Regions from separate parts of the Rossellomorea sp. GQ25 genome, predicted to be linked through region 3. Evidence: riboswitches for the same ligand, from Rfam matches in the RefSeq annotation. Region 3 holds a riboswitch; each other region holds the start of a gene.
What was found. Region 3 has a riboswitch for S-adenosylmethionine ahead of AC6CIB_RS15345 (methionine ABC transporter ATP-binding protein). Riboswitches for the same ligand answer to the same signal wherever they lie in the genome.
Positions count from the first base shown of each region.

Region 1: it holds a riboswitch for S-adenosylmethionine, as region 3 does, so the genes downstream of both, AC6CIB_RS11185 (methionine ABC transporter ATP-binding protein) here and AC6CIB_RS15345 (methionine ABC transporter ATP-binding protein) in region 3, are expected to answer to the same signal.
Region 2: it holds a riboswitch for S-adenosylmethionine, as region 3 does, so the genes downstream of both, AC6CIB_RS03975 (Fur-regulated basic protein FbpA) here and AC6CIB_RS15345 (methionine ABC transporter ATP-binding protein) in region 3, are expected to answer to the same signal.
Region 4: it holds a riboswitch for S-adenosylmethionine, as region 3 does, so the genes downstream of both, AC6CIB_RS12365 (homoserine dehydrogenase) here and AC6CIB_RS15345 (methionine ABC transporter ATP-binding protein) in region 3, are expected to answer to the same signal.

Region 1 covers NZ_JCAXEQ010000003.1:53,930-58,919, forward strand. Annotated here, with positions in the region: gene AC6CIB_RS11175 (GntR family transcriptional regulator) at 1-722, shown strand, start outside; gene chbG (chitin disaccharide deacetylase) at 743-1,438, shown strand; SAM riboswitch class I at 1,627-1,732, shown strand; gene AC6CIB_RS11185 (methionine ABC transporter ATP-binding protein) at 1,804-2,817, shown strand; gene AC6CIB_RS11190 (methionine ABC transporter permease) at 2,807-3,472, shown strand; gene AC6CIB_RS11195 (MetQ/NlpA family ABC transporter substrate-binding protein) at 3,533-4,315, shown strand; gene AC6CIB_RS11200 (SEC-C metal-binding domain-containing protein) at 4,402-4,990, opposite strand, start outside.
Region 2 covers NZ_JCAXEQ010000001.1:711,833-716,822, reverse strand. Annotated here, with positions in the region: gene spoIIP (stage II sporulation protein P) at 1-890, shown strand, start outside; gene AC6CIB_RS03985 (hypothetical protein) at 983-1,159, opposite strand; partial or broken gene AC6CIB_RS03980 (four-helix bundle copper-binding protein) at 1,256-1,533, shown strand; gene AC6CIB_RS03975 (Fur-regulated basic protein FbpA) at 1,583-1,798, opposite strand; SAM riboswitch class I at 1,905-2,012, opposite strand; gene AC6CIB_RS03970 (protoporphyrinogen oxidase) at 2,245-3,642, shown strand; gene AC6CIB_RS03965 (NAD-dependent epimerase/dehydratase family protein) at 3,746-4,672, opposite strand; gene AC6CIB_RS03960 (glycosyltransferase family 4 protein) at 4,721-4,990, opposite strand, start outside.
Region 3 covers NZ_JCAXEQ010000004.1:403,845-408,834, forward strand. Annotated here, with positions in the region: gene AC6CIB_RS15340 (methionine ABC transporter permease) at 1-548, opposite strand, end outside; gene AC6CIB_RS15345 (methionine ABC transporter ATP-binding protein) at 538-1,563, opposite strand; SAM riboswitch class I at 1,683-1,787, opposite strand; gene AC6CIB_RS15350 (glycerol-3-phosphate responsive antiterminator) at 2,112-2,681, shown strand; gene AC6CIB_RS15355 (GNAT family N-acetyltransferase) at 2,728-3,195, shown strand; gene AC6CIB_RS15360 (MgtC/SapB family protein) at 3,299-3,820, opposite strand; gene AC6CIB_RS15365 (lamin tail domain-containing protein) at 4,214-4,990, shown strand, end outside.
Region 4 covers NZ_JCAXEQ010000003.1:313,461-318,450, forward strand. Annotated here, with positions in the region: gene AC6CIB_RS12350 (helix-turn-helix domain-containing protein) at 1-277, shown strand, start outside; gene AC6CIB_RS12355 (hypothetical protein) at 323-583, shown strand; gene AC6CIB_RS12360 (DUF2254 domain-containing protein) at 629-2,014, opposite strand; SAM riboswitch class I at 2,275-2,385, shown strand; gene AC6CIB_RS12365 (homoserine dehydrogenase) at 2,536-3,783, shown strand; gene AC6CIB_RS12370 (aspartate kinase) at 4,064-4,990, shown strand, end outside.

The DNA.
Region 1 (4,990 bases), on a different contig from region 3:
AAGAGACACAAGAAGTAAAAGCCCTGCATTCACATGTAAAGGAAGAAATTATCGAACTGATTAAAAATAGAGAATACGAGCCAAATACAAAATTGCCGACGGAAGCGGAGTTTTGCGAGAAATTCAATGTCAGCCGTACGACGATCCGAACGGCGCTCCAGCAGCTGACACTTGAAGGTTACGTGTATCGCGAGCAAGGAAGAGGAACCTTTGTCGCGGAACAGAAAGTCAGTCAAATTCTATCCTCGACGATAGACAACTACACAGAGCAACTGCGATTACAAGGTAAGAAACCTAAAATCAAGGTACTAAGCATGAGTGTCATCCCGGCAGAATCAACAGTGGAAAAAGCGTTGGAATTGAAGAATGGAGATCCAGTCAATCGTTTAGAGAGGATCCGTTATTCGGACGGGCTGCCCCTGCAATATGAGGTGGCATATCTGCCCTGGTACAAGACGCCTGGGCTGGATAAAGACGAATGCGAAAGATCTCTTTACAAGCTCCTGGAAACACAGTTTGAGATAAAAATTAAAAAAACCGTCGAAACGATCGAGTTATTTTTAGCAGATGAACGAGTGGCGGAAAAGCTTGAGGTACCAGAGGGGACACCTTGCTTTATAATCGAAACGACTGCTTATGTAGAGGATGGATCGGTGATCGAATTTTCCAAAGCGATCTTCAGAGGAGATAAAGCGAGCTTTCTTGTAGAAAGAACCTATTAGAGAAAAGGGGATGGGGGATTATGAGGAACGTGATCGTCAATGCAGATGATTTTGGTTTATGCCGAGGGGTGAATTACGGCATTGTTGATAGTCACCGGTATGGAATCGTCAACTCGACAACCATGTTGGTCAATATGCCGGGGACTGAGCATGCGGTGGAATTGGCTCGGCTATATCCGGAATTACAGGTTGGCATCCATTTAACGCTGACATGTGGGAGACCAGTTTCGGGCGGGGTACCATCGCTACTAGATGAGAGAGGCTTTTTCCGTTACACCAGCAGGATTTTTGAAGAAAAAGAAATCGATGTGGAGGAGGTTGAGATGGAGTGGGAGACACAGATTGATAAATTTTTATCATTCGGATTGCCCCTTTCCCATATCGATAGTCATCATCACGTCCATAGCTTTCGGCCTTTGATCCCGGTGGTGAAGAGGTTGTCGGAGCATTATGAGGTTCCGGTTCGGAATGTGCTTGATGGGGACGTAGATGGAATGAATGTATTAACGGATCGGTTCACGATGGACTTTTATGGTGAGGGTGTGTCGGTTGAGGGATTGGAGCGGATATTGGACAGCCGGTACGAAGGGGCGACGCTTGAGATTATGTGTCATCCGGCTTATGTTGATTCTTATTTGAGGAGGAATTCTTCTTATTGTGAGCAGCGGTTGAGGGAGTTGGATGTGTTGACAGGGATGAAGGGGTTGAAGTTTTAGTTTTCGATCGATTGTTTGAGAGATTAGGATGTATATATGGGTAGTATAGTAGTTGAAAAAAACTCCTTCCTATTCCATCAACAAAGATAACGTTTACATTAATCTTTACTCAAAATCACCTATTGACATCCCCACCAATCACCAGTATTATCCTCTATAAGATAAAAATTTAGAAAATTACATACTTTCAATTATCCAGAGTGACCGAGGGATCAGGCCCTATGACGTCCGGCAACCTCCAGTATTGGAACGGTGCCAATTCCTGCAGAATGATTTCATTCTGAAAGATAAGTCGAGATAAACAGGCGATGCTTCTTTCAGTTGAAAGAGGCATTTTTTATTGGACAAAAAAAGGGGTGTGCACATTGATCGAGATTCGGAATTTGGTGAAAACGTACAAAACAAAGAAGCAAACGGTGGTCGGTGTCGATAACGTGTCCGTGAAGATCGAAAAGGGTGAGATCTTTGGAATCGTTGGATACAGTGGAGCGGGCAAGAGTTCACTCATTCGTTGCTTGAATCTATTAGAATCCCCGACATCAGGAGAAATTATCATTGATGGACAGGATTTTACGAAGCTCTCATCCAAACAACTAAGACTCGCCCGTCAAAAAACGAGCATGATCTTTCAACATTTTCACTTGATCAAATCCAAAACGGTTTTTAACAATCTGGCTTTTGCCTTGAAAGCGGCACGTGTACCGAAAGCGAAAATCAAGCCCAGGGTCGTCGAGCTCCTTGAGATGGTCGGTCTTTCAGACAAAGCGGATGCGTATCCGGCTCAGCTCAGCGGAGGACAAAAGCAGAGAGTCGGGATTGCGAGAGCCCTTGCTAATAACCCATCGGTATTGCTTTGCGATGAAGCGACATCGGCACTCGATCCGAATACCACGAAATCCATCTTGAAGCTATTGAAAAAAATCAACAAAGAACTGGGATTGACAATTGTGCTCATTACCCACGAGATGGAAGTGGTGAAAGAAATCTGCGACCGGATGGCCGTGATGCAGGATGGGAAAATCGTAGAGGAAGGTCCGGTTTACGACCTGTTTGCAGAACCTAAGCAGCCTTTAACGAAGCAATTTATTGAAACGATCCTTCAATTTGAGCTCCCGCCACACCTCGTGGAATCAAGAAAAGGAAAACTGATCAAAATCCAATTCAAAGGATCGATCGCAGAGGAAAGCGTCGTTTCAGAAGTGTTCCAGAAATACAAAGTGCGAGGCAATATTCTTCACGGCAAGATTGAATATATTCAGGAAGTGCCACTGGGGATTTTTATCATGGAACTGATCGGCTCCCATGACGAAATCGAAGCCGCGATCCGGTATATCACGGTGAAGACGCAGAGCTTGGAGGTGCTTGAGAATGCTGCCTGATTCATTGACTGCAATTTTACCAGAATTGAATAAAGCCTTTTTTGAAACGGTGTATATGGTGGGGATTTCACTCGGAGTTGCGATTTTGGTGGGGTTGCCGCTCGGGATTCTTCTTTTCGTAACAGACAAAGGCTTGTTTTTACAAAATAGTTTTATCAAAAAGGTCGTTGGATTTGTCGTCAATATGGTGCGCTCGGTTCCGTTCATTATTCTATTAGTAGCACTCTTACCATTAACCAAACTATTGACCGGTACCACGATTGGACCGACGGCAGCTTCCGTATCGCTCTCTATTGCGGGAATTCCGTTTTTTGCGAGAATGGTAGAAACGTCGCTCCGGGAGATTGACAAAGGAGTTATCGAAGCTTCGGTTTCAGTGGGGGCAAGTCCTTGGATGATTATTAAGGACGTGCTGTTACCAGAAGCGCGTCCGGCAGTGATTCAAGCGATTACGATTACCACGATCAGTTTAGTTGCCTATTCAGCCATGGCCGGCATCGTCGGTGGAGGCGGAGTCGGGGACCTGGCGATCCGCTTCGGGTACTACCGTTATGACAACACGGTGATGTTCACCACCGTCGTCATTTTAATTTGTTTAGTTCAACTCATCCAATATACGGGTGATGTGTTTGCACGATTAGTCGATAAACGATAACTACTTTAGGGGGAACAACAAGTGAAAAAATGGATTTTATTAGTAGCATTAACGGTAGCAATGAGCATTCTTGCAGCTTGCGGCGGAGACGAAGCAAGTTCAAGTGCGGAAGATAAAAAAGAAGTGACCATCGGAGCAACATCCGGACCGTACAGTGATATGGTGACAAAAGCGATCAAGCCCGGTCTTGAAGAAAAAGGATACACGGTTGAAGTGAAGGAGTTCAGTGATTATATTCAGCCGAATAACGCACTGTCTCAGGGAGATCTGGATGCGAACCTTTTCCAGCATAAAATCTACATGGAAACCTTCGCGAAGCAGCATAACATGGACTTATCCGAAGTGATTGTCGTACCAACTGCTCCGATGGGGATTTACTCACAAAAGTTTGATTCAATTGAAAACATCAAAGAAGGCAGTGCCATCGCGATTCCAAACGATCCAACGAACGCAGCACGGGCGTTTCAAATTTTAGAAGATGCGAAATTGATCACGTTAAAACCGGATACAGATCCATTGACGGTATCAGAAAAAGACATTGCTGAAAACGTGAAAAACCTGCAGTTCAAACCAATCGAAGCAGCACAGCTTCCAAGAGCCGTTGACAGTGTTGATCTATCTGCGGTTCCAGGGAACTACGCACTGGCTGCCAATATGGACTTACTTGATGCACTACAGCTGGAAGACATGCCCGATCAATACCGTAACCGAGTCGTCGTGAACACAAAAGACGTTGATTCACAACTGGCGAAGGATATCAAATCAGTCGTCGAAGCAGACGAATTCGAAAAAGTCATCGACGAAGAATTCAAAGGCTTTGGCAAGCCGGAGTGGATGGAGTAGAGGGACGGACCTCTAACCGAAATATTTAATATAAGAAAGTGATAGGGACGGGCTTCCGCTGCTTGCAGAGGTCCGTCCCTCACGTTTTAAAGGCAGCACTTTTTGTATTTTTTACCGCTTCCGCAAGGGCAAGGGTCGTTGCGTCCTATTTTGTCTCCAGTATGGGCAAGTTGAGGAACTAGAAGTGGTTGGCCATCCATTGACGGGTGATCCACTTCTTCAATGACTCTCCTCCAGGCAGCAAGCTTTGGATGGTCGATCCCATTCATGATGCAGTTGACATAGAGGGATTCTTCTAGACAAAGCATTCCTTCATCATAGCCTTCCTCGATGAACGCTTCAATTTTGGGAATAGCTTCTATTGATAACTGATGGCATAAATAATCTGAGATCAGTGTTTTAGCGGTTATATCATCTGTTTGATCAAATAATCTTAATAACGCTTTTTCCGCTTCTTTGGTTTTGATTCTTCCTAGTGCGTCCAAGGTATAGTAAAAGGTATTTCCGTAGAGGGCTACTTTTTCAACCTCGTGAACTACCTGCTCCGTTCCTATTTTCACCAGGGCATTGGCCACTTCCTCGAATAATAGATCACTTTCATCTTCATCTTTAAAGAGATTCACTAACTGAGGGACGACGCTTTCTTCACGAAGTTCACCAACTGAATAAATGATG
Region 2 (4,990 bases), on a different contig from region 3:
TGGAAAGCGTCACGAATGTTTCACTCCTTGATCCGCGAAGTTTATTTGGACGGGAAATCCCCGGGATCGAAAATTATCATACCCACATAGCCGTTGCCGGGAAAGGGACAGACATTACGAACCTCCCAAATGAATCACCGGCTCCTACAGAAGATCAGTTGAAAGATCAGGAAATCGATCAGAGTCAAATCGATCAGGCCAACAACCATTCAGGAGACGGAGTTCAAGAGATTGATGAAAAATCCGTCTACATCTATCATTCACACAGCTGGGAAGCGTTTAGCCCGCTGATTAAGAATAACGATTCGAAAGATCCAGCGAGTACCAACGAGAAGGTCAACGTCATTGCTGTCGGATCCAAATTGAAGCAAGAGCTTGAAGCACGGGGTATTGGAGCGGTTCAGGATAAGACAGATGTAAACAAAGCACTCAAAGACAAGTCATGGACATATTTTGAATCCTATCAGTTATCAAGGGGACTAGTACAAGAAGCTATCGCCCAAAATGATGACCTAACGTACCTGATTGATATCCATCGGGATTCTCAGCCACGTAGCATCACTACCAAAACCATTAACGGTAAAAACTATGCACGCTTATTTTTTATCGTAGGAAAAGAAAACAAAAACTTCGAAAAGAACCTTAAGATCGCAAAGGAATTGAATGCTAAACTGGAGGAAAAATATCCTGGCATCAGCCGGGGTGTCTTCATCAAAACAAGAGCAGAAGGTAACGGGGTCTACAATCAGGACCTAACCGAGAGAGCCATGTTACTTGAGTTTGGCGGAGTGGAAAATAATTTAGTGGAATTGTATAACTCTACAGAAGCGTTCGCGGAGATCTTTGCAGAATATTACAAGAAGGATGCTATCGAGGTGAATGCACAATAAGTGATAGAGAGAAAAGACGTATGCCGAGTGGTAGACGTCTTTTTTCTGTTCCCGTGGAGAGTGGTTTCCGTAACTGACACAATTATGATCTACTAAATAAACATCGCAATCACCACCGTACCTGCCAACAAACTAACCGTACCCTTATCCGCATCCAACACATTCACTATCACGAATGCCTTTAACAACGAAGGAATCTTCCCGACAGAACTGATCACAGAAAAGATCAAAATAGAAATAGAGCTAAAGGCAGCCGCAAAGGTAACCATACTTGAAGACTACTATACTTAAAATTTATACAAGGAGGAGATTCAGAATTGTCCCAAAATAACAATCTAATAGCGATTCAAACTTTACACGTATGCATGGAGGCGTGCAACCATTGATTTGATGCATGTCTAAAGGAAGATAATGTAGGAATGATGGTGGACTGCATTCGTATGGACCGTGAATGTGCAGACATGTGTGGATTTTTGGAATAAGCTTTGGTGAGAGGAACGTCATTGGTGGCTGAACTTGCTTCAGCTTGTACAGTGATTTGTGAATCATGCGGAAATGAGTGTAAGAAACAAGATCACAACCATTGTCAAAATGAGCAGATGCATGCTTTAAGGGTGCAGATGATTGCAGACAGTTAGCTTAAGTATTGAAAAATAAGGAAGCAGCAATCCACTTCCTTGGATTGCTGCTCTTTAACTGCTTAATTTTTCACAATTTTTCCAATGAATGGAGCCAACATCGCTATGCGGATGGCATTCCTTTTGAAGATATTTGTATTCGTCCTCAAGTTCTTGCAGCGTCAACTCAAATAATTGTTTGTCCCCTTTTTTGAAAATGTTGTGGACAATTAATTTGTTTATTAACTCATTTCTTCGATTATGAATCGCTTCCTGAAGGATTTTGCCCATTTTTGATCACTCCTCTTATAATGTATACGAACAGAGGAAGAGGCTCTCTCATTAAAAAGAGCCCTCTTCCTAGTAGATAAGAAGAAGGCTTGATGTATCAAACTTCAACTCATCTTCCAAGCGAAATGCTTGTGGAATTAGCACAGTGTTCTACGATGTAGAATCTGTTGCTGAGGCATCATCGGGCCAGTCCCTCTTCCTCTCTGGATAAGTGGCTATATAGTCGTCATAGATTTCTTATATTATATACATAAGTATTCATAGTTGTCAACTAGGGATTAGATTGTGGAAATAGATTATAGGACAGATGAGGGGAATTGTTGAAAATAAAACTGTTGAACCTAACCCTCATTCCCATACTTTTTTACCATTTCAGACACAGAATCTTTTTCTATTCAACAAAAAACATGATAATCTGTATACATAAACTTATTGGAGTGAATCGTATGAAGACAGTGGTTGTCGTAGGTGGAGGAATTACAGGATTAACAACGCTGTACCATCTTCAAAAAATGTCCATAGAACGAAAAATAGATATCGAGTTAATCCTAATCGAGCGAAATCAGCAGCTCGGTGGCAAAATTAGAACGATAAGAGAAGGCGAGTTCATAATGGAAGCAGGAGCAGATTCCATCGTTGCCCGTAATGAAGGGGTTCTTCCTCTAGTTGAGGAAATTCAACTTCAAGAGGAACTCGTCTATAATGAAACGGGCACATCCTACATATATACAAATGGCGAATTACACAAGATTCCCCAAGACACGATTTTCGGAATTCCCATGTCCGTTGAGTCTCTAAAAAAAAGCACCCTGTTGTCAGAAGAAGGGAAGATTGACGCACTTAAAGACCTTGAAACGGAAAATACACAATTTACAAAAGAGAGTTCTATAGGCGAATTTTTAGAAGCATTCCTGGGTAAGGAACTTGTTGAGAAGCAGGTAGCTCCAGTATTATCAGGGGTCTACTCTGGAAATTTGCATAAGCTCACCATGGCCTCAACACTCCCATACTTACTTGAATATAAAAATAAATACGGCAGTATCATTAAAGGTTTATCTGCCAATAAACCAAAATTCCAAGGGGCGTCCAATAAAAAGTTCATCTCGTTTAAAAATGGTTTATCAGCCATCATTGAACGTTTAGAAGAAAAATGTTCCAGTGGGACAATTTTAAAGGGAGTAGAAACAACTAACCTCCAAAAAACAGGAGACAAATATGAGCTGACTCTTAATGGTCATGGGAGGATTCAAGCGGATTATGTGGTATTCGCAACACCCCATGACGTAACCCAGAAGATTCTGACTCATGAAAAACTTGAACCTAATTTTAAAATCTTGAAAAATTCTTCACTTATTTCGATTTACCTTGGATTTAACATTCCAGATGAGGAATTGCCTGCTGATGGAACAGGCTTTATCGTATCAAACGGCAGAGATGTGAAATGTGATGCATGCACATGGACGAGTCGGAAGTGGAAGCATACATCCAATAATCAAAACCTATTATTGAGACTTTTTTATAAAAGTACAAACCCTTATTACAATGATTTGAAAGAGTTTAGCGAGGCAGAACTTGTGAGCATGGCACTTGAAGATATTAGAAAAAGTGTCGGCATAGACGGAGATCCGATTTCTGTCGAGGTAACGAACTGGAAAGACCTAATGCCAAACTATCATCTTGAGCACAGTCAGGCTGTGCAATCGTTAAATGAAAATCTCGCAACCGAACTACCACGTGTGAAGCTGGCAGGTGCTTCATACTTTGGAGTGGGCATTGGCGCTTGTATTCAAAACGGGAAGAAAACTGCAGAATGGATTATAGGTGAGTTAGAGGCGAAAGTTTGATTTTTTTACATTTTCATTTTTTGATAATGGTGGATAAAGAATAAAGGAAAAGAGTTTGGAATTTTCCAAGCTCTTTTCCTTTCTGTTTGCGCGAGTTATGAATTCATTCGTCATTCTTCATTTTCTTTTTGAAATATTCAACAGTATTCTCTAAACCGGAGTTTAGATCATATTGAGGTTCCCATTTTAGATAGTGTAGAGCTTTCGAATTTGTTAGGTGACTGTGTAAAATATCTCCTTCCCGTTTCGCTTCGTAGTTTGGCTTTTGCGAAGAGTGGAGTTGGTTTGAAAGTAGGGTGTAGAGTAGGTTGACTGTTGTTTGGGTATTGCTGCCGATATTGATGATTTGGTTGTCTGCATTTGTGACGGCAAGAAGATTTGCCCGTGCTACATCATCTACGTAAACAAAGTCGCGTGTTTGGTTTCCATCTCCAAAAATAACAGGTGCTTCATTGCGTAATAATTGTTCAATAAAAATGCTTATCACTCCGCCTTCACCATCCGATCGTTGCCTGGGTCCATAAACATTAGCGTAACGAAAGATGGTGTATGGAAGATCATAGAGCCTATTAAACAGTTTGATATAGGTTTCAGATACTAATTTTGAGGTGCCATAAAAGGAAATCGGGCTAGTAGAACTCTCTTCATGGATAGCCTCACTTGTATACCCATATACTGCACTGGAAGAGGAGAAGATGAATTTTTTTACACCATATCTGGTGCTGTACTCCAACAACTTTACGGTTCCTAATACATTGACTGCCGCATCTTCTGCAGGATTTTTAAGTGATTTAGCTACGCTCACTTGAGCAGCGAGGTGCATAACGATGTCGGGTTTTTCTTTTTCAAAAATTTCTTCAACTTTATCGGATAATAGATTTTTTTTATATATTTTGACTCCACTTGGCACGTTTTCCTCCCTGCCATTAGAGAAGTTGTCTAGAATAATTGGGGTGTGACCTTCAGCCAGCAGTAGATCTACAAGTTGTGAGCCGATAAATCCGGCACCGCCTGTAACTAAAATCTTCATGTATGATCCTGGATCAGTTCATTCTCCCTCATGATGAGTCTCCTTTCTTCATAAATATGTTTGATAGATCTGTTCAATTTTTCTCGTCATAACTTGACTAGTAAAGTGTTGACGAGCATAGGATTCAGCAGCCTTAGCAAACCTATAACGTTCTTCCTTATTCGTTATGAAACGCTTTATCGCATGTGCCAGTTGTTCGACGTTACCAGGTTCACAAAGTATGCCTGTTTCTTCATGTTGAACCATTTCCGGGATTCCGCCACATGTGGTGGAGATGACAGCTTGCCGGGAAAACATTGCTTCCATGACGGATAGGGG
Region 3 (4,990 bases):
CCGTAAGCAATGGCCAGATCCCCGAGGCCACCGCCTCCCACTGCCCCGGCCATGGCCGATGCACCGACAAGGCCGATGGTCGCGATCGTGATATTCAGGACCAATGTACTCAATGCTTCCGGAATGAGGATCCCAAAAATGATCTGCCACGGCCCGGCCCCCATGGACTCCGCCGCTTCAATGACACCCGGTTCCACTTCAAGGAGCGAGCTCTCTACCAGTCTTGCAATATACGGTGCCGCAAATACGACAAGCGGCACGACCGCTGCCGCCGTTCCGATCGATGTGCCCACTACCAATCTTGTAAAGGGGATGATGGCCACCATCAAGATGATGAACGGGATCGAACGGAACACGTTGATGATGCTGCTCAATACGGAAAAGACGACTTTATTTTCAAGTAAGTGCCCCTTCCGCGTGACCACGACGATGATGCCGAGGGGAAGCCCAATCAACGTTGCAAACAGGAGGGAGAATGACACCATCGCCACGGTATCCCACGTCGCTTCTATAATTCTTGGCCAGAATAATTCCCAGTTAACTTGCACGCTTCTCCACCTCGCTTACGAATAATCGGTTCTTCCAATAATCCAGGATTTCTTCCGTTTCTTTCTTGCTGCCAATGATCTGTACGATGAGATTCCCGAACGGCTTACCCTGGAGTTCCGTGATCTGGCCGAATAACACATTGATGTGGGCATCGAATTTCTTTGCCGTTTCGGAAAGGATCGGCGTGCCCGTCGAATCACCCTTGAAAATGAGGCGGCAGATGCGCCCTTCTTTGCTGTCATTCAATTTGTCGAGAACCGATGACGGCAGCTGATCATTCATGACACTCTTCACAAAGTTTTTCGTCGTCGGGGTCTGCGAGTTGGAGAAGATATCGAAGACGCTTCCCTCTTCAACGATTTCTCCATTTTCCATGACAGCGACCTTATCACAGATTTCCCGGATGACCCCCATTTCGTGGGTGATCATCACAATCGTAATCCCATACTCCGCGTTGATTCTCTTTAATAAGTTCAGAATCGAATCCGTCGTCTGAGGATCAAGTGCGGATGTTGCTTCATCGCAGAGCAGAATCGAAGGCGATGTCGCCAGGGCTCTTGCTATCCCCACTCTTTGCTTCTGCCCTCCTGAAAGTTGATCCGGATAATGCTTCGCTTTATCTTCAAGTCCGACAAACGCGAGCAATTCCTTTACTCTCTCGCTGATTTTTTCTTTTGGCCATTTTGCAAGTTTCAGAGGATAGGCGATATTCCCTGCCACCGTCCGGGATTGAAATAGATTAAAATGCTGAAAAATCATCCCGATGCGGTGCCGCTCTTTCCTCAGATCGATTGCCGACTGATCTTTCAGGCTGCGCCCCTCTATGAAAATATCACCCGATGATGGTTTCTCTAAAAAATTGAGACAGCGTACAAGCGTGCTTTTTCCCGCTCCGCTGAATCCGATCACACCATAAATCTCTCCCCTCTTCACTTCGAAGGAAACATTCTTCAAAGCGGTGAATGGGCCATCCTTCGTCTCGAATACTTTCGTAACATTCTGAACTCTGATCATACAGGACTTGCTCCTTTCGCTATGTATTCTTCTTGAAGCCTGTGTTTGAAGAACATGGCAGAAAATAAAAAGTGCCCCCCTTCATAAGAAGAGAGGCACAAATATGTATATGTCCACTCTTCTCATCTTTCAAGTCATATGACTTGATGGAATTGGCACGGTATTCATAAGAACCCGTTGCCGAGGTATCGCAGGGCCAGTCCCTCCACCTCTCTGGATAAGAAGATATTGCTTTATTAAGTTAAAGTTATAATGCGTTTAAGCATTAGGGTTATGGTAAAGGATTTCAATTGGTTTGTCAATCCTGTTTTTGAATAAATTACATTACGGAGGACATAATCAAATTGGGCACTTTAACTAGTCTTCAATTAGTTGTTGAATATTTTACGCTTTTCAAGTAAATCGCTAAGATTCTTCCTTCATACTTTACTTCATCGTGAACATTAGTAGTTTACAAGAAAGCCAAGGTTACACCTCTCAACCCCCAAAACAATTATGCTATACTAAAAGGAAAAACAATATTCAGACTATTCAAAGGGGCAAAATACATGAAACCAAACATAATCGACATCGTCCAATCCCAAGTCATCGCTTCCATAAAGGAAGAAAAAGACTTGGAAAAGGCCATACAGTCAAACGCCAACATCGTGTTCATCCTTACTGGCAGTTTGATTACGATGGACGGGTATCTAAAAAAACTGAAGGAAGCCGGTAAAACCACGTTTATACATATTGATTTCATCGATGGGTTGTCCAATACGAAGAGTGCCATTAAATACATAGCAGAAATATGGAAGCCGGCTGGCATCATTACAACCAGGAGCAACCTGATCAAATATGCAAAGGAAGAAGGCTTGATGACGATCCAGCGCCTTTTTCTTATCGACCGCAATGCCCTTGTCAAAGGAATTGATATCGCACAGAACTGCAAGCCGGATGCCCTTGAAGTCCTTCCTGGTCTCATGCCGTCCGTCATTGATAAACTGACAACAATGACTGCGCTACCCATCATCGCTGGTGGCCTGATCAGTAATAAGCAGGATATTCTGAATGGACTAAGAGCCGGTGCCCTCGCCATTTCTTCCGGGGATCCGAAGCTCTGGAATCTGGATTTTTAACCAAAAATGGTTAGTTAAAAAAAGATTAAAATAACTGAGGTGTTGTATGTCAGATATTAGTATTAAATTAATAAGTGCAGACAATTGGCGAGAAGCACTTGAACTATCCGTCCACGATGAACAACTGAAATTTGTTGCATCTATTCATCCTCCCGTCGCTATTGCTCTTGCTAAAGCGTATATAAGACCAGGTGGAAAAATGGTAGAGCCATATGGCATTTATAATCAAAATAAGATGGTAGGCTTTTTCAATTTGCATTATACACCAGGCAGTAGAGATGATTACTGGCTGTTTCATTTTTTCATAGATAAAAGATTTCAAAGAATCGGATTGGGCTCAAAAACGTTAAATGAAGTCATCAGACATATTAAAACCACCAATCATTCTTGTAATCGTTTGAATTTAACGGTTCATCCCGAAAATGAAGCAGGGAGATTATTTTATTTGAAATTTGGTTTTTCAGAAGAAAATATAATGACCTTTGATGAACCCACTTTTTCCATTTTGATATAACAATAAGGAAAGGCACACGAATTCACTTGGGAATTCGTGTGCCTTTTCATTTGTGATTTTAAATTTTGTAACTGAACTGCATACACTGGAGTTGAGCTCACTTTCACGTTCCCACCTTTTTTTCTGCATCGTCTGTCTTTCTTTTTTTCCGGATCCACGGGAGGCGCACTGACGTGATATCCCTCTCTTCAAAGATATTACCTATCTTGGTAATGATGAAGGTTACCAGTGTTGCGAAGATAACTATGGAATAAAATCCAGCTCCAATGCCGATTCCGATTCCCCCAACGTAAAAAATCATCGCAGCTGAAGTCAGGCCTTTTACCCGCAACCCATCTTTCAGGATCACTCCTGCACCGAGGAATCCGAGTCCCGATACGATTTGCGCTGCCAGACGAAACGGGTCCATTACTTTTCCGCTGTCCGGTCGACTGAGCATCTCCGCACCTTCGATTGAGACGATTGTAATCAATGTACATGCCACCGATACATACGTATATGTTTTTAAACCAGCGGGCTTATTTTTCGATGTCCTGTCCCATCCAATGATGAATCCTAATACAGCACTGACCAAAATCCGGAAATAGATATCATGCTGCCAGAAGAATCCCGATACCTCATTCATGTAATGCGTCATTCCGCCATCCTCCTTAAACTAAAAAGAGACCGCGCCACAAAACGAATGCCTGATTTCTCCACCCCATTGTGAAAAAATCATACAATTCGCTTCATAGGTGATCTCTTCTCCTCTTCCTACCAAGCTTCATTTCTCATAATATTCCTTTTATCATACACCAATCTTTCTTTCATTTCAATGATATATCTAAAAATTCTAAATTTTCTAGAATGGCCATTGCCACCCCCAAGCGCTCATTGTATGATGGAGTTAGTAAGATTATATAGCGGGTAGAGATGAGGAGAACCCTGTGTCAATCGCGTGTACGATTATCGTGCACTCCATTGCCATGGGGTTCTTTTCATTTATACATAAATAACATTTTAAAAGGAGGAAATGAAGTTGAAAAACAGATCGATTAGCAGGTTAGCCCTTCTTGCTTTAGGAATCGCAGGACTATTAATGCTTCATGCTCACAGCGCAAACGCGAAAGAAACCAACCCGCCTCTTGTCATCACGGAAATCGTCACCAAATCCGACGGTTCCGGACAGCCCTATGAGTACGTCGAAATCTATAACACGACCTCAGAAGCAATCAACCTGCAAGACTATCAGCTCCAATACTTCACGAGTAACTTCTCAAGCCCGGCCAACCGATGGCCCATCCAAGACAAAACCATCCAGCCGAAAGACTCCCTGGTCCTCTGGTTAAAGAAATTCGCTTATCCTGATGTACCACTATGGGACTTCAACTCCAACTATGACATGTACCTCACTCCCGACGAAATATACGAAATCAATCTGACGACATCCGGTCAAGGGTTGCATGACAGCAGTCTTCGCCAGGTAGGAATTGCTGATGCGGACGACCATATTCTAAGTACTGCGCTCATCAATGACGGGGAAGTAGATGGCATCACAAACCGCAGTATCAATTACCAAGCAACCAGCTCAGAGGCGATGATGAAGCTGCGCAACGGTGAACCACCGACTCCTGGCGTTATACTGCCTGATCAAGTGTCAGGTCCTGCGACACCATCTAACCTGACTGCAACTCCCGCCAACCAATCGGTTACCCTTGAGTGGGAAGCTTCAGAAGATGCAGTTTCCTATACGATCTACCACTCTGATGGAACGACCACTTCTACAGATGCGACCACTTCAATCATCGATGGATTG
Region 4 (4,990 bases), on a different contig from region 3:
TTCAGCAAATAATGAAAAATTTGCAAGTTTAATAGAAGAAGGACAGGCCTGCGTTAGAGATATGAAACATTCCTACATGGAAACTCTTTTTGCCATGCTTGAGATCAGAGTACATGAAGGGGAACAAGCCTATTATCAATATATGGAGAATGTCATCATTCCTTTATTGAAGGAAGAAGGGCAATATTCTCAGTGCAACTATTATATCCAAAAGCTGTACACTCATAATCAAATGGATGGGAAAGAGGCAAAAGAAAAAGAATGCGTTGCGTTCTAAGCTAACAATTATAAGATTAGAAATTACCCAGTTAGGAGAGATTTGATGGAAAACCCGGATCGTTTAATCTCATCGTTTGATGAAATCACCCTTAGGGATTATAAAATGCCAATTATCTGTATATATGCAAGTCCCAAAGATTATCAAGGGATGTTTGTAGCAAGACTATTCGACGTGAATCAACCGACTCATTATATCTTGATGAGACCTACATTAGAAGCGGTTAGAATGGAAATTCCCAACCGATTCTCGTTGGTTCCAAAAGCCCAGGGCGAAGATTCTAGCATAGTTGAAACGTGGATTTAGTGTATAAAAAAAGCTTCATTCCTTCTGAAAGGAATGAAGCTTTTTTTATACATTTTCATTAGCCAAAGGATAGAATTTCCTTTCGATTTTTTTATATTCGTCAAGCTCCCGGGTCAGCCGTGCCAGTTTGTGAACCTCCTGCATAAGAAAGGTTTTGTCTAATTCGTAAATCACTTCTTTTTCAATATGATCAATGGTATTACAGGCAAATTCCCAAATGGTTTTATGCTTAGAGGGGTCAATGGACTCTGCAATAAGAGCGAGTGCCCGAACGATATCAGTAATGATAAGATGATTGTCTTTTGCATAATGCCTGATATAGCCAAATCCACGATAGAGATAATAATCAAATGCTTCTGTCTGGAGGATGATTCGAATTCTTCCTTCTTGGTCGATCAAATACGGGGTGAAGGATAGGTGATCTTCAACTGTTACCATCAGATCGGCCATTTGATCAATCGTATTGGAGGCTGTTTTAGGATCATCATTCCCAAGGGATTTGATCGCAACCTCTGCAAGCTTATGAATCCCCATCTGCAGGTCTTGAATTTCCGTCTCCTTATGGCCCATTTCGATAAAGTCGAGATAGTGATCAGTAGAAATATCCTCAGTTTTCGGTCCCCATATGCTCACCAATTCATTCCCGGTCAAAACATAATCCCCGACTTTATAGTGGAGCTGGATGACAAGCTGATCATTTTTTGCCGCTTCAATCATTCCATGAAAATCGATCAACTGTATATATCCCGACTCTCTTGACTTCACATGAATGATATTCTTCTTATGATGCTCCATCATATCGCCGGTATTTCTAGTTCGATGGGTTTCTAAGTCATGTTTCAGCGTTTGATTGATCATCACTTCAGAAACCTGCTTCATATTGTACGTAATATTGTGTACCTGCATCCAAGTAGAGGCATGGTTAATGAAGAAGATAAAAGTGAGAGCAGTAAGGAATGCAAGTCCAATCGTCATGGTCGGGGCAGCAACAAACAGTTCTTCCTTTGAATTTCCGATAAAAAGAAAGAGGAACAGTACATATACAAAACTACCATTAAAAATTCCAAGGGCATGCTGTGTTTGTTTGTCCGAAATGAAATCCAGGAGCATCCTGGGTGAAAACTGACCACTGAACATCGTGAGTACAACAAGCAGTGAATTCAAGGTGAAAGCACTGAGCGTCAGGATTGCCCCGATGAGTGTACTGACAAGCATGCGTGTAACAGATGCATCCATACTTAAGAAATCGAATGTATACTGAGAGATGTCAGCATACAGATCTAAATAGAGGGTGAGTACTACAAGCAGTATGGAAAAACAAATATAAAAGAAAGGCATATACCATATGTTCAGCCGAATCTCACGCATTCTCTGCCGTTTGGACATCACCATATATTTTCTGATGGATAAGGGAAGCATTTTTTTTAGCATAATTGATCCGGTTCCTTTCAAATAAAGGGATATGGAATAGTTTTCCCCGCCAGAACATGTTAAAACGTCTCTTTGCAAATTAGATTGATAAACTCCTAGACAGGGTTCAAACTAAAGTAAACCGATAGGGAAAGATGCTATCTGTAACATTAGAAAGAATTTTTTAAAAATACTAAAAATAGTATTGACGAGGGAATGAATCCCCTTTATAATCCAATTCATACTCAAATAGCAAGTGATACCAAAACGAAACATTATATCTCTTATCAAGAGCGGCGGAGGGATAGGCCCGATGAAGCCCGGCAACCTACAGGATCAGACTGTAAAGGTGCCAATTCCTACAGATTCCATACGGATCTGGAAGATAAGGGGAGGAGCATGATCATTTAGCCCTCTTCTTAAAAGAAGAGGGCTTTTCTGTATACCTCTTTCTTTTCCGCTCATATCTCTCAAGTGGATCTTCAACTAGGATGAATCATTCTTACGTAATAAGTGAAAAGTCGATAAAAGGAGGATGAACGATGTCAACGATTAATGTGGCACTTCTGGGGTTCGGAACGGTAGGGCAAGGAGTCTGTGAAGCAATCGATACTCATCAGGACAGATTGAAGGAAGTACTAGGTAATGAGGTGAAAGTAAGGGCGATCCTTATTAAAGATCCCACAAAAGAGCGGAACATTGAACCATCCATCAACGTCACAACGGATTTCCAAGACATCCTGGATATCCCGGACCTACACGTGATCTTTGAAGCGATCGTGGGGGAGGAGCCGAGCTATACGTATTTAACCGAAGCCATTGAGAAGGGAGTTCATATCGTCACGGCCAATAAAGCGATGTTTGCCAAATATGGTCCTGAGCTATTGGAAAAAGCGAAAAGGAACGGGGTATCGGTCGGATTTGAAGCGACGACAGCCGGAGGAATCCCGGTGATCGGCAGTATCAGGCAGCTTCTGAAGGTGAATGAAATCAGACAAATTCAAGGGATTTTGAATGGGACGTCCAACTTCATCTTATCTCAAATGAGAAAAAGAGGTCTTGCCTTTGATACAGCCTTAAAGATTTCTCAGGAGAAGGGATACGCTGAAGCCGATCCGACAAATGACATCGAAGGCCATGATGCGTTCTATAAATTGCTAATTTTAAGTCAAACAGCCTTTGGCAGACAGCCCGATTGGAAGAATATTCGACGTAAGGGGATCTCCCACCTGACTGCAGAGTGGCTCCGGGCAGCGGAATCCTTTCGATTACGGTTTAAGCACGTAGGTTCTCTCCAGCGGGATTCAGTCGACCATATCAAAGGTGAAGTAGAGCCCATCCTAGTTCATGACACCCATCCTTTTTACGGTGTGGAGGATGTGGAAAATGCAATATCTCTAAAGGGTAGTCTTGTAGGAAGGATTACCCTGCTTGGTCCAGGAGCAGGAAAATTGCCTACAGGCAGCGCCATGGTAGAGGATTTTCTTTCGTTGATAGAGAGGAAGTATACCACCTCTGCCGAAAGCATAGCGAGTACCGGGGAGGTTCTTGTTGAGAGCAGTCACCAATGGGTTCTGAGAATCCGTGAAGATGATGATTATCAAAACTGGATCCCATCGTTCACTTTAAAGGATCGTATTCAGCTGGGCGATTACTTGTACGTATTTGTTGAAGGAAGGAAAGAGGCACTGGAATCGCTTCTTCGGACGCATGATCATATTCAAGCTGTGTCTATTCTGGATGAAATTCCGTTGGAAAATGAAGTGAAGACTGGAGCTGCAGTTTCCTAAAAAGAGTATTTAACAAAGGATCCTATATGATAGATCGTTATTGGAAGAGAATTTGTATTAGAAAATGTTTACCATGATGTTGATTGGAGCGGAAGGTGCTCGACTCCTGCGGGAATAGCGGGACAGGTAAGACCCCACAGGAGCAGAGCGACGAGGAGGCTCACCGCCCGCCCCGCGGAAAGCGAGCGCCTGGAGCGGAAATCAACCACTACTGGCTAAGCCAACAATGTTTACGAAAAACAGCCTTAACAAAAAGATCTGATAGAAAGTAGGGGTATCATTGAGTATGATCGTTCAAAAGTTTGGTGGAACCTCTGTTGGTTCTACAGATCGAATCAAGCGTATGGTCTTTCATGTCATGAAGGAAAGAGAAAAAGGCCATGATGTTGTCGTAGTGGTATCAGCAATGAATAAAACGACGGATACACTCGTAAGATTGGCAGGGGAACTCTCTGCAAAGCCAAGTAAGAGAGAAATGGATATGCTCTTAAGTACCGGTGAGCAGGTGACGATCTCCCTTTTGACAATGGCCCTGCAGCATAAGGGACTAGAAGCCGTATCTCTGACAGGCAGACAGGCGGGAATCCAAACCGATGGAGTATTTGGGAATGCCAAGATTACCTCGATCGATATCGAGCGGATAAAATCGGAGTTATCAAAAGGACGAATCGTCGTGGTAGCCGGTTTTCAAGGGATCACGGATAAAGGAGAAGTGACTACATTAGGCAGGGGCGGTTCGGATACGACCGCAGCTGCTCTTGCTGCCGCTTTAAAAGCGGATAGGTGTGATATTTATACGGATGTAGATGGGGTGTATACGTCGGATCCACGAATCGTTCCCCGGGCAGCAAAGATTGACACCCTCTCCTATGATGAGATGTTGAGTTTAGCCACCATGGGGGCTGGTGTCCTGCATCCGAGAGCGATTAAACATGCGAAGGAACACCATGTGCCTCTTGTTGTTTGTTCCAGTTTGAATGAGGGGCGGGGGACCGTCATTAGTGAAAGAACACAGAGAAATGCCCCTATTGTCGGGGTAGCCTACCAGAAAGACATCTCTGTTCTGACAATCTGTGACTGTCAGGGTGGAGAGTCACTGATTCTTTATGATCTCGATTCTCATCATATTGAGACAGATATCATTAAATATAAGGAAAACCTTGTCCTCATCGTAAAAGATCAGGATTTTCATGAAGTAAAGAGAATC